DNA from 4 places in the Halomonas pelophila genome. Region 2 is predicted to be linked to each of the others. Evidence: predicted binding sites of a transcription regulator. Region 2 holds the regulator's gene; each other region holds the start of a gene.
What was found. Region 2 encodes sigma-54, which starts transcription at its own class of promoters, with help from an activator protein. Its sites were predicted from a motif close to TGGCACNNNNNTTGCTNT; they were not measured.

Region 1 (7,754 bases), on a different contig from region 2:
AGCGTGACCAGCCGACACTCCGCCATGCCGTCCTCCACCTCGAGCAGGGTCGCGGTCTCGCCGGACTCGATCGCCAGGCGGGCCAGCAGGGGCTGGATGCGCCTCGCCAGATGCCGGCCGGGCAGGTGCCGACGCGCCAGGCGCACCGGGGCATGGCCGAGGTGCCAGCGGCCGTGGTCGTCACGCTGCACGTAGTCGAAGCGGGCCAGCGAACCGAGCAGGCGCAGCAGGGTGCTCTTGTAGTAGCCGGTGGCCTGGGCCAGCTCGGCCAGGGTGAAGTATTCCTGCGCGGAGTCGAAGGCCTCGAGCACGGTCAGTGCGCGCTCCACGGCCTCGACGCGGTCCTGTGCCATCTGCGGTTCGAGCCTCCGTTGTGTCCTGCGTTTGTCACCTGCCCATGAGAGGTGCTCACGGGGCTATTTCCGCCGGGCCCTCCGCCGGGTCGAGCCGTGGACGGGGTGAGCGGTGCCGGCTTGAACTTTGGTCGCAATCGGGCGCCGGAGCGTTGACGCTCCATGATCCGGAGCCTAACTTTCTGTCCTGAGGAACGATGTTCTGCCTTACAGAATTGTAAGGAAGGCCGACAGGTTCCGCAAGCCGATCATCACATAACGACTTCACAAGCCCGATGTCAGGAGGAACGCCCGCCATGACCCTCAAGCGCCCCGTCCAGCTGGTAGCGATCACTGCCCTCGCCACTACCGCCGCAACAGCCTTCGCCTTCGAGCCCGAGGGCAAGGTGGAGTGTCTGGCCCCCGCCGATCCGGGTGGTGGCTGGGACTTCACCTGCCGCAGCGTGGGGAAGGTGATGGAAGATCTGGATATCGTCCCGCGCAGCGTGCAGACCATCAACATGGCCGGCGCCGGCGGTGGGGTCGCCTATGCGCACACCGTCAGCAAGCGTGCCGGTGATGAGCAGCTGCTGGTGGCGGCCTCCACCGCGACCACCACGCGTCTAGCCCAGGGCCAGTTTCCGGGCATGACCGCCGACATGGTCAACTGGATCGGTGCGCTGGGCGCGGACTATGGCGTGATCGGCGTATCCGTGGACTCCGAGATCGATGACCTCCCCGAGATGATGGAGGCCCTCAAGGAAGACCCGCGCAGCGTCAAGTTTGCCGGTGGCAGCGCCAAGGGTGGTTGGGATCACCTCAAGGTCTTGATCGCCGCTCAGGCGGCGGGCGTCGAGAACTTGCCGCGCATTCCCTACCTCTCCTACAACAATGGCGGTGAGGCTCTGACTCAGGTGATCGGTGGCCATGTGGATGCCTTCACCGGCGACATCACCGAAGCCCAGGGCTTCATGGAGTCCGGTGACCTCCGGGTACTGGCCATACTGTCCGATGAGCGCCTGCCCGGCGATTACAGCGATATCCCCACCGCCAAGGAGCAAGGCATCGATGCCGTCGGCCCTAACTGGCGTGGCTTCTATATGCCGGCAGATATCTCCGACGAGGCGAAGCAGTACTGGGTGGACGCCATGGATACCATCTACGCCAGCCAGGAGTGGAAGGACGTCATGACCAACAACGGCCTGATGCCCTTCCACATGAGCGCCGGTGAGTTCGAGACCTTCGTCAAGGGCCAGATCGATGACATCGAGCAGCTCTCCAAGGACATCGGGTTGATTCAGTAATGACCTTCAATGATCGCATCTTCGGAATACTGATGATTGTCCTGGCCGTCGCGTACGGCTGGGGCACAACTCAGTTCAACGAACCCTTCGGCGGGACCGAGGCCGTCGGCCCCGAAACCTTTCCACGACTGCTGGCCGCCGTTCTGGCCCTCTCCAGCCTGTACATGATCGTGCGGCCGGACCCGGATAACGCCTGGCCCTGGAGCCGCACCGGCATCGAGCTGATCGTCGCCGTGGTCGTGCTGATCCTCTACGCCGCGCTGCTGCAACCGCTCGGCTTCATCATCAGCACTACCCTGGCCGTCGGCACCCTGTGCTGGCGCATGGGTTCTCATCCGGTCAAGGCCTATGTCACCGGGGCAATATCCGGTGTGGTGGTGTACCTGCTGTTCAACTTCGCCCTGGACCTCGCGTTGCCGCTGGGCCTGCTCTCGTTCCTGGAGGTGAGTTGATGGAAACGCTTGGCTTCTTGATGGACGGGTTCGGCGTCGCCCTGGCACCGCACAACCTGATGTTCGCCTTGCTCGGCGCCTTCCTGGGTACCCTGATCGGGGCGTTACCGGGACTGGGTCCGGCCAACGGGGTGGCGATCCTGATCCCGCTGGCCTTCACCCTGGGGCTCGCCCCGGAAACCGCGATGATCATGCTGACCTCGGTCTATGCCGGTGCCATGTACGGCGGGCGCATCTCGTCGATCCTGCTCAACATTCCCGGTGATGAGCCGGCCATGATGACCTGCCTGGACGGCTATCCCATGGCCCAACAGGGCAAGGCTTCCGAGGCACTGGCCATCTCCGCCGTGGCCTCCTTCATCGGCAGTCTGATCGCCACCATCGGCCTGATCCTGCTGGCGCCGCTGCTGGCCGACTTCGCCTTGACCTTCGGACCGGCCGAGTATTTCGCGCTCTTCCTGCTGGCGTTTGCCACTCTGGGCGGCATCACCGGCAAGAACCCCATGAAGACGGTCGTCGCGGCGGCCATCGGCCTGATGATCGCCACCGTCGGCATCGACAACACCGGCGTGCAGCGCTACACCTTCGGCGTGCTGGAACTCTACGAGGGCGTGGATTTCATCATCGCCATCGTCGGCCTGTTCGCCATCTCCGAGTTGCTGTTCTTCATCGAGGAGAAGGCCGGTGGCGGCAAGGAAAAGATGGCCGTCAACAAGCTCACGCTGAAATGGAAGGACATCCGCAACATCCTGCCATCGAGCATTCGGGGCGGGGTGCTGGGCTTCATCGCCGGCGTGCTGCCGGGCGCCGGCGCGTCGCTTGGCAGCTTCATCGGCTACACCCTCGAGAAGAAGGTGATCGGCAAGAAGGGCTACTTCGGCAAGGGCGACCCGCGCGGCGTGGCCGGTCCCGAGGCCGGCAACAACGGCGCCTCCAGCGGGGCGCTGGTGCCCATGCTGACGCTGGGCGTGCCGGGCAGCGGCACCACGGCCGTGTTGCTGGCGCTGTTGATCTCGCTCAACATCACGCCGGGTCCGCTGATGTTCACCCAGAACGCCGACATCGTCTGGGGCGTGATCGCCGCACTGCTGATCGGCAACTTCCTGCTGCTGATCCTGAACATTCCGCTGGTCGGGATCTTCGTCAAGCTGCTCTCGGTGCCGCCGATGTACCTGCTGCCGGTCGTCACCATGATCGCCTTCGTGGGGATCTACTCGATCAGCAATACCACCTTCGATCTGTACTTCATGGTGGCCTTCGGGGTGGGCGGCTACGTGCTGCGCAAGCTGGAGATCCCGCTGGTGCCGGTGATCCTCGGCCTGCTGCTGGGGCCGGAGATGGAGAAGAACCTGCGCCACGCCATGGACATCGCCGACGGCGACTGGACCATCCTGTGGGACAGCGGACTGGCCATCGGCCTCTGGGTGTTCGCCGGCCTCGGGCTGATCCTGCCCTACATCGTCGGCCCGCTCCTGCGCCGTCGCATGAAGGTGACCACCGGCACGGGTAATCCGGAAGGCGACTGAGCCCTATGGCGTTCGTCCTGCCCGCGGGGGTGTCGGCCAGGCCGGCGCCCCCGTCTTGCGTCTGGCCCTCGCGCCCCATCGTGGTGCGCTGCACCATGGTATCGGGCGATGAGGGAGCGGCGGGGCGGGCGCCTGCTCCAGGAAAGCGCACGATGGCATATGCCGCCCCTCGTTGAGCTTCTGCCAATAGACTGATTCGCCGAGGTAAAGCCGGCACGATGGCGATGTGGCACATCCCTTGCGATACCAGGGTAGAGGCATTCTCGCGATGGCCTCCTGCGCTGGACTCATCGACAACAACATCGCTCGCAAGGAGCTCTCATGATTCCGTCATCCGCTTTCCGTTCTTCCCGCTGGCTGGCCGCGTCCCTCCTGAGCCTGGGCGTGGCGGCACCTGCCCTGGCCCAGGAGGACCCGATCAAGGTCGGTATCCTGCACTCGCTCTCCGGCACCATGGCCATCAGCGAGACGGTGCTCAAGGACACCGTCGAGATGCTCATCGAACAGCAGAACGCCGACGGTGGCCTGCTGGGTCGCCAGCTGGAGGCCGTCGTGGTGGATCCGGCCTCCGACTGGCCGCTGTTCGCCGAGAAGGCCCGCGAGCTGCTGGCCCAGGAGGAGGTCGACGTGATCTTCGGCAACTGGACCTCGGTGTCGCGCAAGTCCGTGCTGCCGGTGGTCGAGGAGCTCAACGGCCTGCTCTTCTATCCGGTGCAGTACGAGGGGGAGGAGTCCTCCGAGAACGTCTTCTACACCGGGGCGGCCCCCAACCAGCAGGCGATTCCGGCCGTCAACTACCTGATGAACAACATCGGCGTGGAGCGCTGGGTGCTGGCTGGCACGGATTATGTGTATCCGCGTACCACCAACAAGATCCTCGACGCCTACCTCAAGTCGCATGGCGTGGCCGACGAGGACATCATGATCAACTACACCCCCTTCGGTCATTCCGACTGGCAGAACATCGTCTCCGAGATCAAGGCGTTCGGCAGCCAGGGCAAGAAGACCGCGGTGGTCTCGACCATCAATGGCGACGCCAACGTGCCCTTCTATCGGGAACTGGGCAACCAGGGCATCGACGCCGCCGACATCCCGGTGGTGGCCTTCTCGGTGGGCGAGCAGGAGCTCACTGGCATCGACACCGCGCCGCTGGTCGGGCATCTCGCCGCCTGGAACTACTTCATGAGCGTCGATACGGACACCAACTATGACTTCATCGACGCCTGGATCGAGTACACCGGCGATGACATGGCGGTGACCAACGACCCCATGGAAGCCCATTACATCGGCTTCAACATGTGGGCCGAGGCGGTACGCAAGGCCGGCACCACCGAGGTCGACGAGGTCAAGGACGCCATCATCGGCGTCAGCGTCCCCAACCTCACCGGTGGCTATGCGGCCATGATGCCCAACCACCACATCACCAAGCCGGTGCTGATCGGCGAGATCCAGGATAACGGCCAGTTCTCCATCGTCTGGGAGACCCCCTCCACCGTGGCCGGCGATGCCTGGTCCGATTACCTGGAAGGCTCGAAGGACCTGATCAGCGACTGGCGCGCCCCCCTGTCCTGCGGCAACTACAACGTCGTGAAGGGCAGCTGCGGTGGCCAGGCCGAGGTGGCCTCGGCCGAGTAAGCGCCCCTATCGACTTACCAAGCGATCAGGGGATCCGTCGACAAGCCCTCGCGAGGGCTTGTCGACGGCAAAGCCCCCAGCGATACCGCCAACGGCGATCGCCCTGAGGCATTCGCTGGCCTGGTTGGTCCGAGATACGCCATCTCTTCACTTCTATAGGACACGCCCATGAGGATGATCCGCTCCCTCGTGTCGGGACTGATGCTCTGCCTGCTCGTCGGGTGGGGGGTATCGGCCCAGGCCCAGTCGGCGACGACACCCGCTGGCCAGTCCCTGCTGGAGTCCCTCGATGCGGCGTCCTACGCCCGGATGGATGGAGTCATCGAGGCCATCGTCGCCAGCGGCGACGAGCGCAGCCGTGGCTGGCTGGAAGCCCTGCTCGGCGGAAAGCTGCAGCGCCACAAGGAGAGCGGGCGTTTCGTCGTGGTGCTCGAGAACCGGGGCCGGAACTGGCCGGTGGTCGATGCCCTGACCGGCGAGGACCTCGGCGAGATGTCGCGCCGTGAGCTCGACCGCATCGGCATCAACAATGCGCTGCGCGGCCAGCTGCAGAGTGTCCTGGCGGTGCTCGACCTGCGGGTGGATGACGTCGGGGCCCGTCGCGAGGCGGCCCGCGACCTGCTGGGGCAGGTCGACGAGGCCATGGTGGCGCCCCTGCAGGGCCTGCTCGAGGACGAAGAGGATGCCGAGGTCAGCCGCCTGCTGGCGCAGGGGCTGGCGATCCATCGGCTCGAGCAGGGCAATGTGGAGGCGGTCTCCAGCCTGGCGGGGAGCCTCAATGGCGAGGCCCGTGCGGCCCTCAGTGCCGCCGCGCGCAGCGACGATCCCGCGCTTGCCGAGGCAGCAAGCTCGGCGCTTGCCGACATCGAGCAGAAGCTCAGGCTCAACCGGGGCCTGGAGACCCTCTACTTCGGCCTGTCGCTGGGCTCGGTGCTGGTGCTGGCGGCCATTGGCCTGGCCATCACCTTCGGCGTGATGGGGGTCATCAACATGGCCCACGGCGAGCTGATGATGCTCGGCGCCTACACCACCTGGGCGATGCAGCAGCTGCTGCCCGGCCAGCCCGGCCTGGCGCTGATCCTCGCCATTCCCGCCGGCTTCCTGGTGGCGGCGCTGGCCGGCATCGCCATCGAGCGCGGGGTCATCCAGTTCCTCAAGGGCCGCCCCCTGGAGACCCTGCTGGCCACCTTCGGCGTCAGCCTGATCCTCCAGCAACTGGTGCGCACCGTGATCTCGCCGCTCAACCGCACCGTGGTCAGCCCGGAGTGGATGAGCGGCTCGCTGATGATCAACGAGGGCCTGTCGCTGACCTTGAACCGCCTCTACGTGCTGGGCTTCGCGCTGCTGGTGTTCGCCGGCTTGATGCTGGTGATGCGGCGTACCCGGCTGGGACTGGAGGTGAGGGCGGTGACGCAGAACCGGGCCATGGCACGTTCCATGGGCATCCGGGCGACCCGGGTGGACATTATGACCTTCGCCCTGGGATCGGGCGTGGCGGGGCTGGCCGGCGTGGCACTCTCCCAGCTGACCAACGTCGGCCCCAACCTCGGCCAGAACTACATCATCGACTCCTTCATGGTGGTGGTGTTCGGCGGGGTGGGGAACCTCTGGGGAACCCTGGTGGCCGGGTTGTCGCTGGGGGTGATCAACCAGGTCCTCGAGCCCTGGGCCGGCGCCGTGCTGGCCAAGATCCTGGTGCTCGTCTTCATCATCCTGTTCATCCAGAAGCGCCCCCGCGGACTCTTTCCGCAGAAGGGCCGGGCAGCGGAGGGCTGATTCATGCATGCCTCGAGTTCGTGGCTCACACGACCGTTTCGTGAACGCGCGACCCAGTGCTTCCTGGGCATCCTGCTCACGGCCCTGGCGTTGGTGACGCTGCTCAACCTGGCCCTGCCGGCAGAGCATCCGCTGCATGTCTCGACCTACACCGTGACGCTGCTCGGCAAGTACCTGAGCTACGCGCTGCTGGCCGTGGCCGTGGACCTGGTGTGGGGGTATCTCGGGATCCTGAGCCTGGGCCACGGGGCCTTCTTCGCCCTGGGTGGCTATGCCATGGGCATGTACCTGATGCGCCAGATCGGCGATCGCGGCACCTACGGGGATCCGCTGCTGCCGGACTTCATGGTATTTCTCGACTGGGACGCGCTGCCCTGGTACTGGCTGGGCTTCGACATGGCCTGGTTCGCCTTCCTGATGGTGCTGCTGGCCCCGGGGCTGCTGGCGCTGGTGTTCGGTTTCCTGGCCTTCCGGTCGCGGGTCACCGGGGTCTATCTCTCGATCATCACCCAGGCCCTGACCTTCGCCCTGATGCTGGCCTTCTTCCGCAACGAGATGGGCTTCGGCGGCAACAACGGGCTGACGGACTTCAAGGAGCTGCTGGGCTTCGACCTCCGCAGCGACGCCACACGGCTCGGCCTGTTCCTGGCCACCGGCGTGGCCCTGGCCATCGGCTATGTGCTGTGCCGTGCCATCGTCGCCAGCAAGCTCGGCCGGGTCAGCGTGGCC
Region 2 (7,754 bases):
CAGCCTCGGCGAGCGTCCCATGGAGGTCGGCGCCATGGCGAGCTCGCCGTTCGACAACGACGGCGTGCAGACCCGCGACAACGTCTTCATCCGCGACGGTCGCCTGGCGAGCTATATGCTCTCGGCCTACAGCGCGCGGCGCCTCGGGCTCGAGACGACCGGCAACGCCGGCGGCGCCCGCAACCTGCGCATCACGGCGCCGCTTCAGAGCCGCGAGGCGCTGCTCGAGCGCATGGGGCGCGGCGTGCTGGTCACCGAGCTGATGGGGCAGGGTGTCAATGGCGTGACCGGCGACTATTCCCGCGGGGCGGCCGGCTTCTGGGTCGAGGACGGGAAGATCCAGCATCCGGTGGAGGAGTTCACCATCGCCGGCAACCTCGAGACGATGTTCCAGGGGCTGGTGGGCCTGGGCGACGATATCGATACCCGCGGCAGCATCCACACCGGCAGCTGGCTGATCGACGAGATGATGGTGGCCGGCAGCTGAGCCGGGCGGGACCTGGAGGCGTTTAACCCCGCGGTTGGTAGTTCTCGTCCAGGCCCAATCGCTCGAGCAGGCCCGTGAACAGGAACGCCTCCTGGCCCTTCAGGGAGCGTTTCAGGCAGTCCAGGTACTCGCGGCGGGAGTAGCGCACCCAGCGTGGGGCCTTGTAGGCATCGAGGTCGATGGCAACCAGGCGATGATCGCGGACCAGAAAATTATTGGTGTGCAGGCCGCGACAATGGATGCCGTGGCGATCGAACGCCTCCAGCGCATCGAGGTACTGCTCCTGAAGCATCGGCGAATCGAGAATGAGCTGTTTCAGGGGCGTGCCATGAATGTTCTCGGTCACCGAGCGGTAGCGTGCCGTCTCGACGATGGTCGGCGTGGCGATGCCGAGTTCATCCAACCGTTTGGCGATCAGGGCGAAGTTGTGGCCCGGGTAGGGGCGAATGCGCAGCACGTAGCGCAGACGATCGACGGCCTTCGGCTGGAAGGTCTTGATGAAGTGGTCGTGCTCAGGGTCGTAGTGGACGAGTGAGTACTTGCCGCTCTGGATCAGTTCCATAAATGGGCTCGGCAGGGTGAATAGTACCGGTCGTGGCGGCTATCGGTCAGGCGTCCTCGTCGAAACGGGCCTCGAAGAGCGCGGAGATGGCCTCGAGGGCCGCGTCGGCCTCCTCGCCCTGGGTGTGCACCTCGAGCTCGGTGCCGCAGGGCGCAGCGAGGATCAACAGCGACATGATGTTGCCGGCATCGGCCTGCTGGCCGCCGCGGTGCACGGTGACGTGCGCATCGAAGGGCTGGCAGCACTGCACGAGCTTGGTGGCGGCGCGGGCATGCAGGCCGCGTCGGTTGGTCAGGGTCAGCTTGCGGCTCGGCACGCCTCAGGCTCCTTCCTGAGGCGCGTCGATATCCATCGATGCCTGCTCGTCGGGGAGGCTGATCTGTACGCCCAGCTCGCGATGGCGCAGCCTGACGCCGGCGTGTCGCGCCGCCAGGTGGGCGGCCAGCCGCTCGGCCAGGTAGACCGAGCGGTGCTGGCCGCCGGTGCAGCCGACGGCCACGGTCAGGTAGCTGCGCTGACTGGTGCGATAGCGCGGCAGCCAGCGTTCCACCCAGGCGAGGATGTCGTCATGCATCTCGGCGACGACCGGGTAGCCGTCGAGGAAGGCGATGATGCTGGGGTCGCGTCCCGTGGCATCGCGCAGGGCCGGGTCCCAGTAGGGATTGGGCAGGCAGCGCGCGTCGAAGACGATATCCGCATCCAGGGGAACGCCGCGCTTGAAGCCGAAGGATTCCACGGTCAGGGTCATCTGCTCGGCGCGATGTCCCGCCACCTGGTCGGTGATGCGTCCGCGCAGCTCATGCACCGAGAGCCGGGTGGTGTCGATCACCAGGTCGGCGAGGTCGCGAATCTCCGAGAGCGCCTGCTCCTCGGTATCGATGGCCTCGGCCAGGGTCATGTCGCTATCGCGGGTGAGCGGATGGCGGCGGCGGGTGTGGGAGTAGCGCTCCAGCAGGATCCGCGCATCGGTGGTCAGGTAGACCACCTGGCACTCGAGGTCGCGGGTATGCAGGTCGTCAAGGAGCTCCGGGAAGCGCGCGAGGGCGTCGGGCAGGTTGCGCGCATCGATGCTGACGGCGATTGAGGAGCGCACGCTGCGGCCCTGCTGGAGCTCGTCGACCAGCGGCCCGAGCAGCATGGCCGGCAGGTTGTCGATGGCGTAGTAGCCCAGGTCTTCCAGCGCCTGCAGCGCGATCGACTTGCCGGAACCCGACCGGCCACTGATGATCACGAGCTGCATGCGGGTCTCCTGGTCGTGAAAGGGGCGGGCGGTGTCCCGGGAGGGATCAGCCGCCCTGGCGGCCGCTCGGGGCCTGTTGTCGTATCGCCTCCATGAGATGCTCATGAAGCTCGCGCTGGCTTGAGCTATGACGCAGACGCCCGCGGGTATCGGCGTCGTTCATCACGCCGGCGACCTGCCCCAGCAGGGCGAGGTGCGCCTCGTCGGCCTCCTCGGGCACCAGCAGCACGAAGACCAGGTCCACCGGCTCCCCGTCGATGGCGTCGAAGTCGACCGGCTCGGCCAGCTTCAGAAAGCCGGCGATGGGCGCCTTGCAGTGCGGGTTTCGCGCATGCGGAATGGCGACCCCGTGGCCGATGCCGGTGCTGCCCAGCCGCTCGCGGCCGATCAGGCGGCTGAATACCTCCTGGCTGTCGAGGCTGGGTGTGTTCTGGGCGATGAAGGTGCTGAAGAACTCCAGCACCCGCTTCTTGCTTCCCCCGGGCACGTCGAAGAGCGCGCGCTCGGGGGGCAGGATGGCGTCCAGTGTCATGATGGAGTCAGCGCGCGCCGGCGCCCTGGGCGCGGGCCTGGGCCTTTTCCTTGTGCTTGACCAGCTGACGGTCGAGCTTGTCGGCCAGCGCATCGATGGCGGCGTACATGTCATTCTCCATGGCCTCGGCATGGAGGTCGGCACCGGCGGCATGCAGGGTGCAGGCGGCCTGCTGGCGTTCCTTCTCCACGGAGAGGGTGACCTGCACGTTGGTGATGTTGTCGTAATGACGCTCGACGCGGGTCAGTTTTTCCTGCACATAGTCACGCAGTGCGTCGGTCAGTTCCACATGATGGCCGGTGATGTTGACTTGCATGACACGCTCCTTGCTCTTACGGGGTGTGAGTCGATTGTAACCCTTTTTGCCGTCCTGCATACCCCCTCGGTCGGGGGCAGCAGGACGCTCGTCGAACGGCGTCAATTCAAGTGCTTGCGCCCGCATCGGACGCCGGCATTGGGGAGTGTCGAGACGGCCATTCGCGGCGTTCAACGCAGGCGCTTGCGCTCGCTGGAGGAGGGGATGCCCATCCCCTCGCGATATTTCGCGACCGTGCGCCGCGCCACACCGATGCCGGCCTCGTCGAGCAGGGCGACCAGCCGGCTGTCCGAGAGCGGCTTGCGCGGGGGTTCGTCCTGGATCAGCTTGCGGATCCGCGCGCGAATGGCGGTGCTGGAGTGGGCGTCGCCCTCGCCGCTGCCGCCACCCACCTGGCTGGAGAAGAAGTACTTGAGCTCGAACATGCCGCGCGGGGTGTGGATGAACTTCTGGGTGGTCACCCGCGAGATGGTCGATTCGTGCATCTCCACGACCTGGGCGATATCGGCCAGGATCAGCGGCTTCATGGCCTCCTCTCCGCGCTCCAGGAAGTCGAGCTGGCGCACCATGATCTCGCGACCCACCCGCAGCAGGGTGTCGTTGCGGCTGGAGAGGCTCTTCATCAGCCAGCGCGCCTCCTGCAGGTGATCCTTGAGGAACTGGTTGTCCGCGCTCTTGTCAGCGCGACGAATCAGCGCGGCGTAGTCCGGCTGGATGCGCAGGCGTGGCATGGCCTCGGGATTGAGCTCCACCTGCCAGCCCTCGCGGGTGTGGCGGGCGACGAGGTCGGGAATCACGTAGTCGCTGTCGCCCTCGCCGAAGGCGCTGCCGGGGCGTGGGTCCAGCGAGCGCACCAGGCCGATGGCCGTGTCGAGGGTGTCGTCATCGAGGCCGAGGCGGCGCTTGAGCAGTCGGCGGTCATCGCCGGCCAGCGCCTCGAGGAACTGGCGCACCAGGCGGCGAGCCTGTGGCAGCAGCGGGGTGTCGTCGGGCAGCGTGGCGAGCTGCAGCAGCAGGCATTCGCGCAGGTCCCGGGCGAAGACCCCGGTGGGCTCGAACTGCTGGAGGCGCAGCAGTACCTGCTCGACCTCCCGGCTCCTGAGCCCGGCGAGGCCCTGGGCCTTGAGGCCGTCACGGATCTCCTCCAGGGGCTGGGTGAGGTAGCCGTCGCCGTTGACGGCGTCGATCAGGCTCTCGGCGATGCGCAGCTGGCGCTCGTCCAGGTCGGTCATCGCCAGTTGCCAGGCCAGGTGGCCCTGAAGGCTCTGGCCCGCGGCCTGGCGTTCGAAGTCGGGCGCCTCGCCGCCGGCGGGCGCGCCGCCCAGATCCTGGTAGGTGTCGGACCAGTCGCTGTCGGTGGTGAGTTCGGCGGGGATCTCGCTGGCCCAGTCGTCGTCGGGCGTCTCGCTCACCGCCTGTTCGCCGAACTCCTCCTCGACGTCCAGCAGGGGGTTGGATTCCAGCGCCTGCTGGATCTCCTGGCGCAGGTCCAGGGTCGAGAGCTGCAGCAGGGCGATGGCCTGCTGCAGCTGGGGGGTCATGGTCAGCTGGGTGCCGACGCGAAGCTGCAGGGAAGCCTTCATGGCCATGAGAGGAGTTCCCTCGACGTGCCGAAAAATCCCACCCTAGCCGCTGGGCGCGGGGGGTGCAACCGAAGAAATTGCAACAATCGTGCCATGCGCAAGCGGCATGCCGTCGGCGAATAACGACATTTATATCAGTCGATTGCGATCGAGGCGGCGGTCAGAGGCGGAAGTCCTGGCCCAGGTAGACGTCACGGACGCGCTGGTTGGCCAGGATCGCCTCGGCATCCCCCTCGGCGATGATCCGTCCGTCGCCGACGATGTAGGCGGTGTCGCAGATGTCGAGGGTCTCGCGCACGTTGTGGTCGGTGATCAGCACGCCGATGTCGCGGGCCTTGAGCTGACGGATGATGCCCTTGATCTCGCCCACCGAGATCGGGTCGACCCCGGCGAAGGGCTCGTCGAGCAGGATGAAGGCGGGCTCGGTGGCCAGTGCCCGGGCGATCTCGACCCGCCGCCGTTCGCCCCCGGAGAGGCTCATGCCCAGGTTGTCGCGGATGTGGGTCACGTGGAAGTCCTCGAGCAGCTCCTCGAGCCGGCGCTCGCGGCCCCGGCGGTCGAGGTCGCGGCGGGTCTCGAGGATCGCCATGATGTTGTCGGCGACCGACAGCTTGCGAAAGATCGAGGCCTCCTGGGGCAGGTAGCCGATGCCGGCCCGGGCCCGCTCGTGCATGGCCGCCGTCGACAGGTCTTGCTCGTCGATATGCACGGCGCCGGCATCGGCGCGCACCAGGCCGACGATCATGTAGAAGGAGGTGGTCTTGCCGGCCCCGTTGGGGCCGAGCAGGCCGACGATCCGGCCCTGCTCGATGGCGAGGCTGATGTCCTGCACCACCCGGCGCCGCTTGTAGCTCTTGGCCAGATGTTCGGCCTTGAGGGTCTTCATCACGTGCCGTCCTGCTGTTCCGGTTCGAGGGTCATGCGCACGCGCTGGCGCTCCTCGACGCCCTGCGCCTCGGAGCGCGCCTGGACGACGCGCCGGTCGAGGAAGTATTCGAGGTAGCCGCCGTCGAAGGTGTCGCCGCCCTGATGGAGCTCGGCGCGGTCGATCAGCTCGATGCGACGCTCGGCGACATGGTAGATGACGGTGCGCCCCCAGCCGCGCACCAGGGGCTCGTCCGGGGCGGGCTGCTGCTCGATGTAGGCGCGCTCGCCGGTGGCGGTGGCGAGCGTCAGCTGGCCCTGGTCGTTGCGGCGGATCTCCACCCGCGCGCCGGTCAGCTGCATGCTGCCCTGCTGAATCTCCACGTCGCCGGTATAGACGGCGGTGCCGGCGCGGTCGTCGAGGTCGAGGCGATCAGCCTCCACCTGGATCGGGGCGCTGGCATCGCCCTCCAGGGCCAGGGTCGGAGCGCTGCCGAGCAGCAGGCCGATGACGCCGAGGGTCAGCAGGGGGGCGAAGGAAGCTCGCATCATGACTCGGGGACCTCGCGGGTGTCGGGCGGATGGTGGCCGCGCACATTGTCGGTCAGTCGCGCGCGGTTGTCATGGATCCAGGCGTCGAAGCGCTCGCCGCGCATCCGCTGGGGCGGCTGGCGCAGCAGCGCCGGGGTCTCGCTCCAGGCATGGCCGCTGTCGGCGTCGAAGTGCAGGATCTCGGTATCCAGCTGCCAGCGCTCGGCCGGGGCCAGCAGGCGCGCGTCGCCGGTCAGGGTCAGCGGGTTCCCCCCCGCGCCCAGGGTGCCGTGCTCGCCGCTGGCCAGCCATACCCGGCCCGAGGCGTCGTAAAGCCGCCCATCGGGCTGCTCGAGGCGGGTGACGTCGTCGTGGGGGGTATGGGTCAGGCGCGGCGTGTCGAGGCGCTGATGGGGCTCGCCCCTGGCATCGAAGCGCGTCAGCCGGGCGTCCTCCAGGTAGTAGTCGGGCTCGCCAGAGGCGTCGCCCGGCACCGGGCCGGGGGGCGGCGCGTCCTGCAGGTCGAGCAGCGCCAGTCCGCCACCCAGGGCGAGCAGCAGCAGAAGAAGCCCGGTACGAAAGCCGGGACGCGGCAGGCCCATGGCTCAGCTCGCGCCGTGGAGGTAGGTGTCGAGCACGGCGTCCCAGTGCCCCTGGGCCTGCAGCAGGGTGTCGCAGATCTCGCGCACCGCGCCGTGGCCGCCCACGGCCTCGGTGACCCAGTCGGCCTGATCGCGGATGTAGGCCGGCGCGCCGGGCACGCTGATGCCGACCCCGGCCCGGCGGATGGCGGCCACGTCGGGCATGTCGTCACCGCAGTAGGCGACCTGCTCGAGCTCCAGCTCCAGGCGGGCGCACAGCTCGCGCAGCACGGTCAGCTTCTTCTCGGCGCCCTGGAAGACGTGCTGGATGCCCAGTGCGGCGGCGCGCCGGCTGACCATCGGCGAGTCGCGTCCGGTGATCAGGGCCACCACGATCCCGGCGCGCTGGAGAAGCTTGATGCCGTGGCCGTCGAGGGTGTGGAAGGCCTTGATCTCGACGCCATCGGCCTGGAAGTAGAGGCGCCCGTCGGTGAGCACGCCGTCGACGTCCATCGCCAACAGGCGGACATGGCGCAGGCGGTCGACCAGCTGGCCGTCGTTGAGGGGGCGGTGTGGCTGGGTAGGGACGAGGCTCATGGTGTCTCCGGTCGAGGGTCGGGCGGTAGCGAGTTGGTCGAGAGACGTCAGATGACGCCGCTGGCGAGCAGGTCGTGCATGTGCAGGGCGCCGATCGGGCGGCCGTCGGCGTCGACCACGGCCAGCGCCGAGATGCGCCCGTCCTCCATCAGGCGCACCGCTTCGGCGGCCAGGGTGTCGGGGGCGATGCGCTTGCCGGGACGGGTCATGACGTCGTCGACGCTCAGGGTCGAGAGGTCGCTGTGCTGGTCGAGGGTGCGGCGCAGGTCGCCGTCGGTGTAGACCCCGGCCAGTCGGCCATCCTCGCCCACCACGCAGGTGAAGCCCAGGCCCTGGCGAGTGATCTCCAGCAGCGCATCGCGCAGCGGGCTGCCCAGCGGCACCGCGGGCAGCCTATGGCCCTGATGCATCAGGTCGGCGACCCGCAGCAGCAGGCGCTTGCCGAGGCTGCCGCCGGGGTG
Region 3 (7,754 bases), on a different contig from region 2:
CGAGGGCTCATCCCCGGCGCCTTCGATGGGGTACAATGGCGCCCACATTTTCCGTGGACGAGCGCCCGCATGGAACTCAAGAACGACCGCTTTCTGCGCGCCCTGGCGCGTCAACCCGTCGACCGCACCCCGGTCTGGATGATGCGTCAGGCCGGCCGCTACCTGCCGGAGTATCGTGAGGTGCGGGCCCAGGCCGGCAGCTTCATGGACCTCTGCCGCAACCAGGAGCTGGCCTGCGAGGTCACCCTGCAGCCGCTGGAGCGCTACCCGCTGGACGCGGCCATCCTCTTCTCGGATATCCTCACCATCCCCGATGCCATGGGGCTGGGGCTCTTCTTCGAGACCGGCGAGGGGCCGAAATTCCGCAAGCCGGTGCGCACCGCGGCCGAGGTGGATGCCCTGGCGGTACCGGATGCCGAGCGCGACCTGGACTACGTGATGCGGGCCGTCTCGACCATCCGCCGTGAGCTCAACGGCCGGGTGCCGCTGATCGGCTTCTCCGGCAGCCCCTGGACGCTGGCCACCTACATGGTGGAGGGCGCCTCCAGCAAGGACTTCCGCCACGTCAAGACGATGCTCTACGATGCGCCGGACGCCATGCACCGGCTGCTCGACATGCTGGCCCACGCGGTCACCGACTACCTCAACGCCCAGATCCGCGCCGGCGCCCAGGCGGTACAGATCTTCGATACCTGGGGCGGGGCGCTGTCGACGCCGGCCTATCTGGAGTTCTCGCTGCGCTACATGGAGCAGATCGTGGCCGGCCTGATCCGCGAACACGAGGGCCGCCGGGTCCCGGTGATCCTGTTCACCAAGAACGGCGGGCAGTGGCTCGAGGACATCGCGGCGGCGGGCTCCGATGCCGTGGGCCTGGACTGGACCACCGAACTCTCTTCCGCCCGGGCGCGGGTCGGCCATCGCGTTGCCCTGCAGGGCAACCTCGATCCCAACGTGCTATTCGCCCGGCCCTCGGCGATTCGTGCCGAGGTGGCGCGCACCCTCGACAGCTACGGGCACGGCCCCGGCCACATCTTCAACCTGGGCCACGGCATCAACCAGTTCACCAACCCGGATCACGTCACGGCCTTCATGGACGCCCTGCACGACCTGAGCCCGGCCTACCACCGCCAGATCGCCCAGGACTGAGGCGGCGGTGGCGCCGGTAGTTCCGAAAGGCGAGACGAAATGGCGCCGCCTGTGGGCGGCGCTGGCCGTGCTGGCGGCCCTGGTGATCGCCTGGGGCAGCCTGACGCCAGGGAGCGAGCTGCCCGAGTCGCTGCCCTGGGACAAGGCCAGCCACTTCATCGGCTACGCCGGCCTGGCGGGCCTGATCGGGCTCGCCGGGGTGCGCCTGCCGCAGGCCCTGCTGATCAGCGTGCTGTTCGGCGCGGCCATCGAGGTCGCCCAGATTCCCGTGCCGGGTCGCTTCGGAGGCGATTGGCACGACCTCCTCGCCAATACCCTGGGGGCGGCCTGCGCGGTGTCCGCGCTCAATGTCCTGCGCTACCAGCAAGGGCGCCGCCCGGTCCGGGGATGAGCCCGGGATGAGCGCGCGGCGTCCTCCTCGGTCCGGCCCCTAGAGCCGCGGCTCGCTGGCCGCCGTCGGTTCCGCCTCGCCTGGGTGGTTCAGGTCCAGGGTGGGCTCGTCGGCGACGCGGGCCGGCGCCCGGCGATCGGCGCGGCGCACCACCCGCGGGCTGCCCAGGACGCTCTCCTCCTCGTCGGCGGTACGCCGCGCCCCGCTGGTCCAGGACTGGGCGTCGTCATGCACCGCCGGTCGCCGCTCAAAGGAGCGGGTGACCACGGCGGCCGGGGCGAAGCCGGGGCGCTGCGCCTTCAGGTGGTGGGGCAGCAGGGCGAGCTCGGCCACCAGGCGCAGGGCCATGGCGGCCAGCAGCCAGAGCCCGCCGCCCAGCGCCAGGGGCGGCCAGGCGCTGGCCAGCTCGAGAGACGGCGTGAGCCATGGCGTGCGGGGCGCCAGCCACAGGGCGGCCCCGGCCAGCAGGCCGAGCTGCAGCAGCAGGTGGCAGGTGAGCACGGTGGCGCGGGCCAGCGGCCGGCGGGGAAACAGGAACTGTCGCATGGGGGATCCTCCCGGGGGAATGCACATCGCGGCGATGAGGCGTGCCGACCTCCGTGTCGGGCGAGGCGTGATGCTACCCCAGTTCCCGTCCTCCTGCAGTCCCGGCGTGTTACCGGCGTTGCCGGTTGACCAACCCCGGGGCGCTTGCCAATGTTGAATGACGGACGAAGGCGGGCGTCCCTCGGACGGGCCTTCGTCCACCCACCGGCTTCGAGGAGCGACTATGACGACCTATATCGTGGTGGCGGATGCGGCGCGGGCTCGCCTGTTTACCCGCGATGGACTCACGATCAGTGAGCTGGATAGCCTGGTGCACGCCGAGGGGCGCCTGCACGAGGGCGATCTGGTCACGGATCGCGGGGGCGATGTCCACGAGTCGGCCTCGACCACGGCCCGCAGTGCCGGCGGAGAGAGCGTGGCGACCCAGCATCATGAGGAGATGTTTGCCCGCGAGGTCGCCGAGCGGCTCTATCGCGCCCGCGTCGACAACAGCATGGAGAAGCTGATCCTGGTGGCCCCGCCGCGTTTTCTCGGCCAGCTGCGCGACAAGGTCGACGGCCCCACCGCCAAGCGGGTGATCCACTCGCTGGCCAAGGACCTCACCAAGGCCTCCCTCGCCGATATCCAGGAGGCGGTCCGCGACCTCCGCTAGGCCTCTTTCGCGTCAGGCGGCCCGGCCATTGAGCCGGGCCGTTCTTTGTCAGGGCTTCGGCGTCAGGGCACCTGGGGCAGGTCGATCTGGTCGCTGCGGCGAATGCCCTCGGTCATCTGGCGGCACAGCTTGAGGAACTCGCGCATGCCGGTGGCCAGGTACTTGTGGCGGTGCCAGATGAAGGTGAACTGGCGGCTCAGGTCCAGCTCCGGGGTGGCGATGGGCACCAGGCTGCCGCGACGGAAGGCGTCACGCAGCGCGAGCTTGGAGACGCAGCCGATACCGAGCCCCGACTCCACCGCCCGCTTGATGCCCTCGGTGTGCTCCAGCTCGAGCAGGATGTTGAAGCGCCCGCGGCGGTGTCGGGCGGCCTGCTCCAGGGTCAGTCGGGTGCCGGAGCCCTGTTCGCGCATGATCCAGGCTTCGCGCAGCAGCCGGTCGAGCTCCACCGGGCCGCCGCGTGCCAGCGGATGGCGTGGTGAGCAGAACACCGCCAGCTCGTCCTCCACCCAGGGCTGGGTGATCACGTCCTCCTCCTCGCACTGTCCCTCGATCAGCCCCAGGTCGAGCTCATGCTGGCGCACGCTCTCGATGATGGTGCGGGTGTTGCGCACCGAGAGGCGCACCCGGCTGCCCGGGTGGCGCTGCATGAAGTCGCTGATCAGCAGCGTCGCCAGGTAGTTGCCGATGGTCAGGGTGGCGCCCACGTCGAGGATGCCGATGCCCTGCTGGCCGCGCAGCAGCTCCTCCACCTCCTCGGCGCGATCGAGCAGGGCCACCGCCTTGGGCAGCAGCTGGAAGCCCAGCGCATTGAGCTTGAGGCGCTTGCCGAGGCGATCGAGCAGCCGGCAGTCGAACTGGCGTTCCAGCTCGGCCAGGGCGGTGCTGGTCGCCGACTGCGAGAGCGCCAGGGCGCGGGCCGCCCGGGAGACGCTCTCGTGCTGGGCGACGGCGACGAAGACCTCCAGCTGGCGCAGGGTGTAGCGCATGACGCTCCTTGGCGGGTGTGATCTCTAGAGCTTATATCCAGAGTATAGATAAGCGTTATCCATACAATCCATTTAACAGATAAACTCCCGGCTCTTAGAATTGCTGTATCGATCTATTGGGCAAATTTATTCGTTTTTGGAATATCAAAAGGAGTCGGCATGAGCAAGTTTGCGCTTGAGGACGTTCTCAGTGTGCACCACTGGAACGACACCCTGTTCAGTTTCCGCACCACCCGGGAGCGCAGTCTGCGCTTCAAGAACGGCCAGTTCGTAATGATCGGCCTCGAGGTGAACGGCAAGCCGCTGATGCGGGCCTACTCCATCGCCAGCCCCAACTACGAGGACCACCTGGAGTTCTTCAGCATCAAGGTGCAGGACGGCCCGCTGACCTCACGGCTGCAGCACCTCAAGGTGGGCGATCAGATCATGGTCAGCCGCAAGCCCACCGGCACCCTGGTCACCGACGACCTGCTGCCGGGGCGCAACCTCTACCTGCTCTCCACCGGCACTGGCCTCGCGCCCTTCATGAGCCTGATCCAGGACCCGGAGGTCTACGAGCGCTTCGAGAAGGTGGTGCTGGTGCACGGCGTGCGCAACGTCAACGAGCTGGCCTACGCCGACTTCATCCAGAAGGACCTGCCCGCCCACGAGTACCTGGGCGAGGAGATCAGCGAGAAGCTGGTCTACTACCCCACGGTGACCCGCGAAGAGTTCCACACCATGGGGCGGCTGACCGATCATATCCGCAGCGGCAAGCTCACCGAGGACATGGGCCTGCCGGCCATCGACCCGAAGCAGGATCGCGCCATGATCTGCGGCAGCCCGGCGATGCTCGACGACACCAGCGCGCTGCTCGACGAGCTCGGCTTCACCATCTCGCCGCGCATGGGCGAACCCGGCGACTATGTGATCGAGCGCGCCTTCGTCGAGAAGTAAGCGCCGAGCTTCAAGCACCGAGCCGTTCGGTGACGGGCGGTAGGTAGCGAGGCAGAAACACGAAACCCCACCGGGCTAACCTCTGGTGGGGTTTCTTGCTACTTGCTACTGGTCACCTGGACCAAGGTGCCGCCTGGCGCCTAGACCGCGTCCTTGCCGGTCTCGCCGGTGCGGATGCGCAGCACCTGTTCCAGGGCGGTGACGAAGATCTTGCCATCGCCGATCTTGCCGGTGTTGGCCACCTGGGTGATGGCATCGATCACCTTCTCGGCCATGTCGTCGTCCACGGCCACCTCGAGCTTCACCTTGGGCAGGAAGTCGACGACGTACTCGGCGCCGCGATAGAGCTCGGTGTGCCCCTTCTGGCGGCCGAAGCCCTTGACCTCGGTAACGGTGATGCCCTGGACGCCGATCTCGGAGAGCGACTCCCGTACGTCGTCGAGCTTGAACGGCTTGATGATGGCGGTCACCAGTTTCATGGTCTTGATCCTCGTCGTGTCCGTGGGTCGGTGGCGAGCGCCGCCACCCTTGCCGTACTCATTGTGCCAGAGCATACACCCGGTGTGAGAGGAATGAAAAAGCCCCCCGAAGGGGGCCAGGACGTGCGCATGGGCTCACACGGGGGCGCGTCTCACGACTTGGCGACGCCGAACTCGGGGTAGGCCTCCAGGCCGCATTCGGTCAGGTCGACCCCCTCGTACTCCTCCTCCTCGGTGACCCGGATGCCCATCACGGCCTTGAGGATCAGCCAGACGATCAGGCTCGCCACGAACACCCAGAGGAAGATGCCGAGGATGCCGATGATCTGCGGACCGAAGCCGGCTCCGCTGTTGGTCAGCGGTACGGCCAGCACGCCCCAGATGCCCACCACGCCGTGCACGGAGATGGCACCCACCGGGTCATCCAGCTTCAGCTTGTCCAGGGTCACGATGGCGGCGACCACCAGCAGGCCACCCACGGCGCCAATCAGCGCGGCACCCAAGGCGCTGGGCGAGAGCGGGTCGGCGGTGATGGCCACCAGGCCCGCCAGGGCGCCGTTCAGCGACATGGTCAGGTCGGCCTTGCGGAACCACAGTTTGGCCAGGATCAGCGCGGCGATCACGCCGCCGGCGGCGGCCGCATTGGTGTTCACGAACACCTGGGCCACGTTGTTGGCGGAGGAGACGTCGGACATCTTCAGCTCGGAGCCGCCGTTGAAGCCGAACCAGCCCATCCACAGGATGAAGGTACCCAGGGTGGCCAGCGGCAGGTTGGCGCCGGGGATGGCGTAGATGCTGCCGTTCTTGCCGTACTTGCCCTTGCGCGGGCCGAGCACGATGACCCCGGCCAGTGCCGCCGCCGCACCGGCGAGGTGCACGATGCCCGAACCGGCGTAGTCGGAGTAGCCAACCTCGGCCAGCCAGCCGCCGCCCCAGGTCCAGTAGCCGGACACCGGGTAGATGAAGCCGGTCATGACCACGGCGAAGGCCAGGAAGGCCCACAGCTTCATGCGCTCGGCCACGGCGCCGGAGACGATGGACATGGCGGTCGCTACGAACACCACCTGGAAGAAGAAGTCCGAGCGCATGGAGTAGTAGGGGGCGTCATCGCCGCCGGCGAGCACCGCCTCGACCCCGTTCTCGCTGCCGATCAGCGCGCCCAGGCTCGGCAGGAAGCCGCCGGCATCGCTGGAGTACATCAGGTAGTAGCCGACCAGCAGGTACATGGTGCAGGCGATCGCGAACAGGGCGATGTTCTTGGTGAGGATCTCGGCGGTGTTCTTGGAGCGCACCAGGCCCGCCTCGAGCATCGAGAAGCCGGCGGCCATCCACATCACCAGCACGCCGCAGATCAGGAAATAGAAGGTATCGAGCGCGTAGCTCAGTTCGGGAAGTTCACTCATGGGTGTCTCTCCACGTCGGGAAGGAAAGGGAGGGGCCGTCAGACGGCATCGGCACCGCGCTCGCCGGTGCGGATGCGGATCACGTCCTCCAGCGGCGTGACGAAGACCTTGCCGTCGCCGATCTTGCCGCTGTTGGCCGCGCTGCAGATGGCGTCCAGCACGGTCTCGAGGCGCCCGTCGTCCACGGCGACCTCGACCTTGACCTTGGGCAGGAAGTCGACGACGTACTCTGCACCGCGATAGAGCTCGGTGTGGCCCTTCTGGCGGCCGAAGCCCTTGACCTCGGTGACGGTGATGCCCTGCACGCCGTTATCGGCGAGCGCCTCGCGGACGTCGTCGAGCTTGAAGGGCTTGATGATGGCGGTGATCAGCTTCATGACGGATCTCCCCTGCTGAAGGTGGGCGGCGTGGTGCCCCCCGAGAAGTGGTTGTCCTGACGCTGCGTAAACCGTGCCACTTTCCACGATAATTTCGTGAAATCAGTTGGCTGTAGGGAGATGTCGGCTCGCCATTCGACGGCGTGCGCGAGGCGTGCGGAGAGTGTGCACTCTTCTGGTGCCTGGGCGTGGCGCACGTGCACCAGAAGCAGGCAGCGGCGGATGATGCGCCCTGCCGGTGGCTTGCGTATCCTCTGGACAGGCATCCACTCACGATTCAGGAGAGACACCATGGTGAGCCACGATCGCATCAGCCGCCTGGCCCAGCAGATCGGCGACCGGCTGCAGGGGGCGTCCCAGGCCCCGGAAGAGGTGCAGAAGGGCATCCAGCAGGTGGTCAAGGGCGCCTTCGATCGCCTGGAGCTGGTGTCGCGGGAGGACTTCGACATCCTGATGGACGTGATGCAGCGCACCCGGTCGCGGGTCGAGGCGCTGGAGCAGCAGGTGGCGGCGCTGGAAGAGGCGCTGGATGCCGACGCCTCGCAGGAAACGGCGAGCGCCTCGGCCGAGGCGCTGCCGGAGGCGCCGAGTGCTGCCTCCGCGAGCGAGTCGAATCCCGAGCCCGGCCCCGGCCCCGAGGCAGGCAGCGATGATTCGCGCCCCGAGGAAGACGCCGGCGCCGGCGAGTCCCACCGCTGATCCTCGCCCGGTGGGGGCGCCCCTCGCCGGGCGCCCCTCGCCGGGCGCCCCCCGCCGGGCGCCCCCCGCCGGCCTGGTCTAGCCTGAGGGCAGACAGGCAGCGAGGGATCGCGCATGACGCTGGCAATCATCCACA
Region 4 (7,754 bases), on a different contig from region 2:
CGCCGTCCCGGGCGGTCCTGCCCCTGCACGAGGAGACCTGGCCGGCGGACGTCACGGTCGAGGGGCTCACCGTCGAGGCGCTTGTCGCCGAGTTCGCCGGGCAGGAGCTGGGCAAGGAGTTCGGCGAGGGCCGCGGGCGGATCGCCATCGAGCGCCTGCAGGCCGCGGGAGTGAGCCGCGACGCCCTCGACGCCCTGGAGGTCAGCGGGGTGAAGGGCAAGGCCGCGGGCGACGACGAGTTCGGCAGCGGCACCTTCTCCCTGGCCTTCGCCCGGGTGGAGGGACTGCGCGGCCTCGAGGGCGCGGAAGAGGATCGCGAGCTCGATCGCCTCGAGGTGCGCGACCTGGCCATCGATTTCGATCGGCTCGTGGCGTCCCTGTCGTCGCTCGAGGCCGATGGCGACATGACCGATGGCGAGGGCGGCTTCCGGCTCGAGGCGCTGGATCTCGATCTGGCACGGATGATCGCCCTGGCCCCGGAGGCGGAGCGCACGCGGCTGCGCATGCTCAGCAACGTGCTGACCGACGGCAGCGGGCGGCTGCGCATCGACGCCGACTCCTCCGGGCGCTGGGAGTCGGGCGAGACGGCCAGCCGGCTGCTGGGCGAGCTGACGCTCACCGCCGACGAGGCCTTCGGCTGGGCGCTGGACGCCGACCTGCCGGTGCGTCTGCCCGAGGGCGTGACGCCCGCCGCGTTCCTGGCCCGCATGGAGAGCCTGGAGGGGCTGACCCTGCTCGGCGGGCAGATCGACGCCACGCTCACCGATCTGGGACTCTTCGGGCGGCTGCCGACGATCATGGCGGCCAGCCAGGGCGTCAGCGAGGCGGAGTTCCTGGCGCAGGCGCGCACCCAGGCCCAGGGGTTCGGCATGATGCTCGGCCCGGAGATCGAGGCGCTCTTCACCGGCCTGGTGGCGATGATGGAGGGCGAGGCCAGCGAGCTTGCCATCGCCCTGACCCTGCCCGCCGAGAGCGAGCTCGAGGCGCTCTCCGCCGACCCCCTGGCGCTGCCGGAGCGCCTGGAGATGCGCGTGGAAAGCCGCTGAGCCGAGGGCCGGGCGCTTGAACGATTCGACGGTGGCCCGTGATCGGCTTTCATGTGAAAGCCGCCGGGGCCTGGGGTATCATGGGCGCCCCCAGATTCTCCCGTGATGCGAGGTTTCCCGCCGATGTTCAGCCGTGACATGCAGATTGCCGGTTTCGATGATGTCCTCTTCGATGCGATGCAGAAGGAAGTCGCTCGTCAGGAGGCGCACATCGAACTGATCGCCTCCGAGAACTACGCGAGCCCGCGGGTCATGGAGGCCCAGGGCAGCCAGCTGACCAACAAGTACGCGGAAGGCTATCCCGGCAAGCGCTACTACGGCGGCTGCGAGTACGTGGACATCGTCGAGCAGCTGGCCATCGACTACGCCAAGGAGCTGTTCGGGGCGAGCTACGCCAACGTCCAGCCGCACTCCGGCTCCCAGGCCAACGGCGCGGTCTTCCAGGCGCTGGTCAAGCCGGGCGACACCATCCTCGGCATGAGCCTCGACGCCGGCGGTCACCTGACCCACGGCGCGCGCCCGAACTTCTCCGGCAAGCACTACGAGGCGATCCAGTACGGCCTCAACGACAGCGGCCTGATCGATTACGACGAGGTGGCGCGTCTGGCCCGCGAGCATCGGCCGAAGATGATCATCGCCGGCTTCTCCGCCTACTCCCAGATCATCGACTGGGCCAAGTTCCGCGAGATCGCCGACGAGGTGGGCGCCTACCTGCTGGTCGACATGGCGCACGTCGCCGGCCTGGTGGCCGCCGGGGTCTACCCGACGCCGCTGCCCCACGCCCACGTGGTCACCACCACCACCCACAAGACCCTGCGCGGCCCGCGCGGCGGCCTGATCCTCTCCGCCGAGGGCGACGAGGCGATCGAGAAGAAGCTTCAGTCCGCGGTCTTCCCGGGCGGCCAGGGCGGCCCGCTGGAGCACGTCATCGCCGCCAAGGCGATCTGCTTCAAGGAGGCCATGGCGCCCGAGTTCAAGACCTACCAGCAGCAGGTAGTCAAGAATGCCCAGGTCATGGCCGGGGTGTTCATCGAGCGCGGCTTCGACATCGTCTCCGGCGGCACCGAGGATCACCTCTTCCTGCTCTCGCTGATCAAGCAGGGCCTGACCGGCAAGGACGCGGACGCCGCCCTGGGCCGCGCCCACATCACCGTCAACAAGAACGCCGTGCCCGGCGATCCGCAGAGCCCCTTCGTGACCTCCGGCCTGCGCATCGGCACCCCGGCGGTGACCACCCGCGGCTTCGGCGAGACCGAGTGTCGTGAGCTCGCCGGCTGGATCTGCGACATCCTCGACGTCATGGCCGAGGGTGCCGACACCGCCGCCATCGAGGCCGAGGTGAAGGCCAAGGTCGAGGCGGTCTGCGCCCGCCTGCCGGTCTATCGTGGCTGACACCCGCCGCCACTGAGTCGGACGCGGGCACGCCGCGCCGCCTCCACGCCCCGTCAGGATGCACCCTGGCGGGGCGTTTTCATGTTCGCTTCTGGTGCATCGATGCGGCTGCGCCCCGCCCTTGGGGCCCATGCGCCCGCGGCGGGGTGCGTCGGCCGCGCCCTGGCACGCCCCCTGCATGGGCATGACGCGTCCACCATCCTGGAGCCGGACCCGCCATGACCCCATCAGCCGCTTCGCCCTCCGCGTGCCCGCCCCGCCTGGTCTTCACCGACCTGGACGGCTCGCTGCTCGATCACCACAGCTACGACTGGGAGCCGGCCCGGCCCTGGCTCGCCCGGCTGAAGGCCGAGGGCGTGCCGGTGATCCCGGTGACCAGCAAGACCCGCAGCGAGATCCTGCCGCTGCGCCGCGAGCTCGGCCTCGAGGACGCCCCCTTCATCGCCGAGAACGGCGCCCTGGCGGGCCTGCCTCTCGCCTGGAGTCATGCCCGGCTCGATCGGGGGCCCGGCCCCGATGGCCTGGCGATCAGGACCCTGGGGGTCGATATCGGCCTCATCCGCCAGCGCCTCGCGGTCTGGCGCGAGCGGCTGGGGGTGCGCTTCACCACCATGAGCGAGATGTCCCTGGAGGCGCTGGTCGACTTCACCGGGCTGGCGGAACCACAGGCCCGCCTGGCCCGGCTACGCGAGGGCAGTGAGCCGCTGATCTGGGAGGAGGGGGATGAGCCCCTCGCGGCCTTCTGCGAGGGGCTTGAGGGCGATGGCCTGCGTCTGGTGCGAGGCGGTCGCTTCTGGCACGTCACCGGCGACTGCCACAAGGGCAGCGCCGTCGCCTGGCTGATCGAGCGCTTCGAGGCGCTGCGCGGCCACCGGCCCCGGACCCTGGCGCTGGGCGACGGCCCCAACGACATCGCCATGCTCGAGGTCGTCGACCAGGCGGTGGTGATTCGCGGCTGTCATGACCTGGAGGTGTCACCGGACCAGGCATCGCTCTATCGCAGCCTGGCCACCGGCCCCGATGGCTGGGTCGAGGGGATGGAGCACTGGTGGGGGCGAGACGAGCGCCGACCGAGCTCGGTGGAGGAGGGCAGGCCACCGACCGAGCCCGGGCCGCGAGAGGACGGGGTGCCGGCATGAGCGACTTCCACCAGAACGGCATCATCACCGACTTCCACAACCTGACCCGCCGACCGGTAGAGGCCCTGGAGGCGGAGCTGGTCGCGTTCTCCGCCCGCCGGCCGATGAGCCTGATCTTGCCGTCGCTGTTCGCCGAGCTCGAGGGACCGGCGCTCGACCACATCGTCGAGGAGATCGCCCGGGTGCCCTACCTCGCGGAGGTGGTGATCGGCCTGGATCGCGCCGACCGGGAGCAGTTCCTGCGCGCCCGCGATTTCTTCGCCCGACTCCCCCAGCGCCACCGCATCCTCTGGCACGACGGCCCGCGGCTGCAGGCGCTGGACGCCGAGCTCGAGGCCCAGAGCCTGGCGCCCCAGCAGCCCGGCAAGGGGCGTAACGTCTGGTACTGCGGGGGCTATGTGCAAGCCTCGAACCGGGGGCGGGTGGTCGCGCTGCACGACTGCGACATCCTCACCTACGACCGGGGGTTACTGGCGCGGCTCTTCTATCCCGTGGTCCATCCCCAGTTCAACTACGAGTTCTGCAAGGGCTACTACCCGCGCATCGCCGAGGGGCGCCTCAACGGCCGGGTCTCGCGGCTGATGGTCACCCCGCTGCTGCGGGCCCTCAAGACGATCCACGGGCCACTGCCCTACCTGGAGTACCTGGACAGCTTCCGCTATGCGCTCTCCGGCGAGTTCGCCATGCGCACCGAGGTGCTCGAGGGCATTCGCATCCCCGCCGACTGGGGACTGGAGATCGGCGTGCTCTCCGAGGTGCACCGCAACTATTCCACCAAGCGCCTCTGCCAGGTGGACCTGGCCGACGCCTACGACCATAAGCACCAGCCGGTGTCCGCCGACGACGCCACGGGCGGGCTCAACCGCATGAGCCTCGACATCGCCAAGTCGCTCTATCGCAAGCTGGCGACCCAGGGCGTGACCTTCAGCGCCGAGGGCTTCCGGACCATCAAGGCGACCTACTACCGCCTGGCGCTGGACCTGATCGAGGCCTACGACCACGATGCCGTGATGAACGGCCTGAGCCTGGATCGCCATGGCGAGGAGCAGGCCGTGGAGCTCTTTGCCGCCAACCTGCTCGAGGCCGGCAGCGCCTTCCTGGACAACCCCGGCGAGCGACCCTTCATCCCCAGCTGGAACCGGGTCAAGGCGGCCATCCCCGACCTGCCGGAGCGCATGTTCCAGGCGGTGGAGCACGACCATGCCGGGGAGGTCTAGCCGCGTCGACGCCGATGTATCGCGCATCCGTTATGCTGAGGGCAGGGGAGAGGTGCCGCCAAGGCGGTGACTCTTCCGCCACGCCAGCCACCGGGAGCGAGAGCATGTCGACACTGACCTTTCAGGGCGCGGTCAAGGAAGTCACCGGTTCCCGCTACCTCCTCGAGGTAGACGGCGATCGTCGTACCCACCGGCTGCTGCTGGAGTGCGGCCTGCACCAGGGCGGCGGCGATGCCGATGAGGCCAACGCCCGCTCCTTCGGTCGCCTGCCCGGCGAGCTCGAGGCGGTGGTGCTCTCCCACGGCCACCTCGACCACTCGGGGCTGCTGCCGAAGCTCGTCCGCGAGGGCTATGACGGGCCGATCCACTGCACCCGCGGCACCCGCGACCTGCTGGAGATCATGCTGCAGGACGCCGCCTTCATCATGGCCAAGGACGTCGAGTGGGAGAACAAGTGGCGCAAGCGCAACGGCAAGCCGCTGATCGAGCCGCTCTACGAGCTGAAGGACGTCGAGCGCACCCTGTCGCTCTGCACCTCCCATGGCTACGGCCAGCCCGTGACGCTTCCGGGCGGCGTCACCCTGGTGTTCCACGATGCCGGGCACATCCTGGGCTCGGCCATCGTCGAGCTGGCCGTGCCCTCGGGCGGCCAGACGCGGCGCCTGGTCTTCTCGGGGGACCTGGGCAACTCAAGCTCGGTGCTGATGAAGGATCCCGAGAAGCTCTTTGAAGCGGACCTGGTGCTGATGGAGAGCACCTACGGCGACCGCGACCACCGGCCCCTGGACGAGACCCTCGAGGAGTTTGCCCAGGTGCTGGAGGAGGCCCATGCGGCGGGCGGCAACGTGCTGATTCCCGCCTTCGCCGTGGGGCGCACCCAGGAGATCCTCTACCACCTGAGCGTGCTCTACCACGAGGGTCGGCTGCGCCAGCAGCTGGTGTTCCTCGACAGCCCCATGGCGATCAAGGTCACCGAGCTCTACCACCGCGCCCGCAAGTCCCTGGATCCCGACGACCTCAAGGTGCTCAACGTGGCCGCCAGCGGCGATACCAGCCGCTATCTGCCGATCCTGCGCATGACGCGCACGGTGGAGGAGTCGATGGCCATCAACCGCATCCACGGCGGGGCGATCATCATCGCCGGCGCCGGAATGTGCAACGGCGGACGCATCCTCCACCACTTCCGCTACAACCTCGAGAAGCCCAGCACCCGGCTGGTGATCGTCGGCTTCCAGGCGGGGGGCACGCTGGGGCGCCAGATCGTCGACGGCGCCGAGCGGATCCGCGTGATGGGGCAGGACCTGGCGGTCAAGGCCCGGGTGCATACCATCGGCGGCTTCTCGGCCCATGCCGGCCAGACCCAGCTACTGGGCTGGGTCGGGGCCTTCCGCCATCGGCCTCGCGTCTACCTGGTGCACGGCGAACCCGGCGCCCAGCAGGCGCTGCAGACGCTGCTCGAACAGAGCGGCATCGAGGCCGAGATCCCTGTCTTCGGTGAGCGCCTCGAGCTCTAGGTGTATAACCTCACCGGCCTGTTCGACTTCTGTCCGGCCTGGAAACGCCTGGGCCTCCATGGCCATTTTCAGAAGACGACGGCACCCGGTGATGGAGTGGCGCACCAGGTGTGAAGGCGTTTCCTCGTGGGGGCGTTTTTTGTGGTGGGTATCGGCCAAGCAAATCTAGTGCCGGAGCAGCACCAGCCGCTCCTTCAAGCCGTTCACTTCATCGCTCAGGTAGTCGCCGTCGAGCTCGGCTTCTGCGATCAGCCGCGTCGGGTTATAGACCTCGACGTGGTGACGATGCTTCTTCAGTACGCGATCCAGCTCCAGCGTTTTGAGGATGCGATTGATATGCACCGGGGTCAGGCCCAGGATGTTGCCCAGCAGCCGCTGGGAAATGGGAAACTCGAATGATGCTAGCTCGACGTGTTGTACCTTCTTGAGGCGATAGAAGGTCTCGAGCATGAAATGCAAGACCCGTGCGCGCGCACTGTGATGGAAGGTGATCAGCATCCGTTCGGTGAGGAGAGCTTCCTGACGGCTGATATAGGCAAACAGCGCGATGGCCAGGGGCGTGGAGGCCGCGATGATATCGACGATATTCTCGTGAGGGAATGGTTGGATCCTGCCTGGAGTGATCATGCTAGCCTCGGTCGCGTGCCGCATGAAGGTGAATTCCCTCAGTCCGATGATATCTCCGGGCAGCTGCAACTCGATCACCTGTTGCTCGCCGTCCGGGGTGGGGCGGATGGTGCAGGCCCAGCCCTCCTGCAGGATGAATAGCTCGCCGACCTTGGCGCGAGCGCGCCACAGCCGCTCATGCTTCTTCACGTCGGCCGGGATCTGCTCGAAGCTGGCCAGCAGCCGTGTCTCCGATTCCTGCAGGTCGACATAGCGACCCATGGTGGTCAGGAAGAGGCTCATTCCATCTCCTTCCGGCTCGTTGACGGCGGTGTGCGAACGCACCCCTGCCGCCAGCATGATTGACGGCGTCAGGATGGCGGCGTCTATTTTCCAGTCTAATGGTCGCCCCAGGAAACTGCGCTGAGGCATCGTGCCAGGGCAATCGCAGTTGGAATGACGAGGAGCGCCGGGGCAGGTCGAAGAGGAGGTCTTTTGCCAGGGGTGAGGAGGATTCCTCCGAACGGGCTGGCCATGGATGGCCAGCACCGGTCCTGCAAGCGAAGCAGGATGCGAGAGCGCCGCAGGGCAACAGTAGCGCCCAGGGACGGGGCCACAGCGCCTCCTCGCAGACCTGTCGACGCATCAGCTTTGAGCGACAATGCTAACTGCGAGAGCCCTGGGCATCGTGCCGGGGACAGGACTGGCGAAGCGCTGGGCGCCTGAGGTGGTGGCGCGGGGGCGATCCGGCGGCTCCTTGGAAGGCCGGCGTCGTCGTCATTCCCGACGAGACGCCTTATCGTATGATCCCGCGAGGCGGGCCGGGCCGCGTTGGCAGCT

Region 1: the regulator sigma-54 is predicted to act here: its motif matches at 3,842-3,859, upstream of urtA (urea ABC transporter substrate-binding protein).
Region 3: the regulator sigma-54 is predicted to act here: its motif matches at 6,981-6,998, upstream of ABE957_RS13260 (P-II family nitrogen regulator).
Region 4: the regulator sigma-54 is predicted to act here: its motif matches at 2,602-2,619, upstream of ABE957_RS14755 (HAD-IIB family hydrolase).

The regions. Positions count from the first base shown of each region.
Region 1 covers NZ_JBEGCI010000023.1:14,032-21,785, forward strand. The annotation lists gene ABE957_RS17580 (helix-turn-helix domain-containing protein) at 1-353, opposite strand, end outside; gene ABE957_RS17585 (Bug family tripartite tricarboxylate transporter substrate binding protein) at 650-1,636, shown strand; gene ABE957_RS17590 (tripartite tricarboxylate transporter TctB family protein) at 1,636-2,088, shown strand; gene ABE957_RS17595 (tripartite tricarboxylate transporter permease) at 2,088-3,614, shown strand; gene urtA (urea ABC transporter substrate-binding protein) at 3,936-5,249, shown strand; gene urtB (urea ABC transporter permease subunit UrtB) at 5,424-7,025, shown strand; gene urtC (urea ABC transporter permease subunit UrtC) at 7,029-7,754, shown strand, end outside.
Region 2 covers NZ_JBEGCI010000002.1:178,570-186,323, forward strand. The annotation lists gene pmbA (metalloprotease PmbA) at 1-487, shown strand, start outside; gene ABE957_RS02595 (BUD32 family EKC/KEOPS complex subunit) at 510-1,049, opposite strand; gene ABE957_RS02600 (HPr family phosphocarrier protein) at 1,096-1,365, opposite strand; gene rapZ (RNase adapter RapZ) at 1,369-2,289, opposite strand; gene ABE957_RS02610 (PTS sugar transporter subunit IIA) at 2,336-2,821, opposite strand; gene hpf (ribosome hibernation-promoting factor, HPF/YfiA family) at 2,829-3,137, opposite strand; gene ABE957_RS02620 (RNA polymerase factor sigma-54) at 3,308-4,726, opposite strand; gene lptB (LPS export ABC transporter ATP-binding protein) at 4,881-5,606, opposite strand; gene lptA (lipopolysaccharide transport periplasmic protein LptA) at 5,606-6,133, opposite strand; gene lptC (LPS export ABC transporter periplasmic protein LptC) at 6,133-6,717, opposite strand; gene ABE957_RS02640 (KdsC family phosphatase) at 6,721-7,293, opposite strand; gene ABE957_RS02645 (KpsF/GutQ family sugar-phosphate isomerase) at 7,341-7,754, opposite strand, start outside.
Region 3 covers NZ_JBEGCI010000011.1:122,848-130,601, reverse strand. The annotation lists gene hemE (uroporphyrinogen decarboxylase) at 70-1,146, shown strand; gene ABE957_RS13295 (VanZ family protein) at 1,154-1,537, shown strand; gene ABE957_RS13290 (hypothetical protein) at 1,577-2,083, opposite strand; gene ABE957_RS13285 (host attachment protein) at 2,307-2,735, shown strand; gene ABE957_RS13280 (LysR family transcriptional regulator) at 2,798-3,724, opposite strand; gene ABE957_RS13275 (ferredoxin--NADP reductase) at 3,884-4,660, shown strand; gene glnK (P-II family nitrogen regulator) at 4,801-5,139, opposite strand; gene ABE957_RS13265 (ammonium transporter) at 5,292-6,542, opposite strand; gene ABE957_RS13260 (P-II family nitrogen regulator) at 6,581-6,919, opposite strand; gene ABE957_RS13255 (accessory factor UbiK family protein) at 7,211-7,618, shown strand; gene ABE957_RS13250 (YifB family Mg chelatase-like AAA ATPase) at 7,733-7,754, shown strand, end outside.
Region 4 covers NZ_JBEGCI010000014.1:2,346-10,099, reverse strand. The annotation lists gene ABE957_RS14765 (hypothetical protein) at 1-1,046, shown strand, start outside; gene glyA (serine hydroxymethyltransferase) at 1,170-2,438, shown strand; gene ABE957_RS14755 (HAD-IIB family hydrolase) at 2,657-3,577, shown strand; gene ABE957_RS14750 (glycosyltransferase family protein) at 3,574-4,794, shown strand; gene ABE957_RS14745 (MBL fold metallo-hydrolase RNA specificity domain-containing protein) at 4,899-6,308, shown strand; gene ABE957_RS14740 (Crp/Fnr family transcriptional regulator) at 6,474-7,217, opposite strand.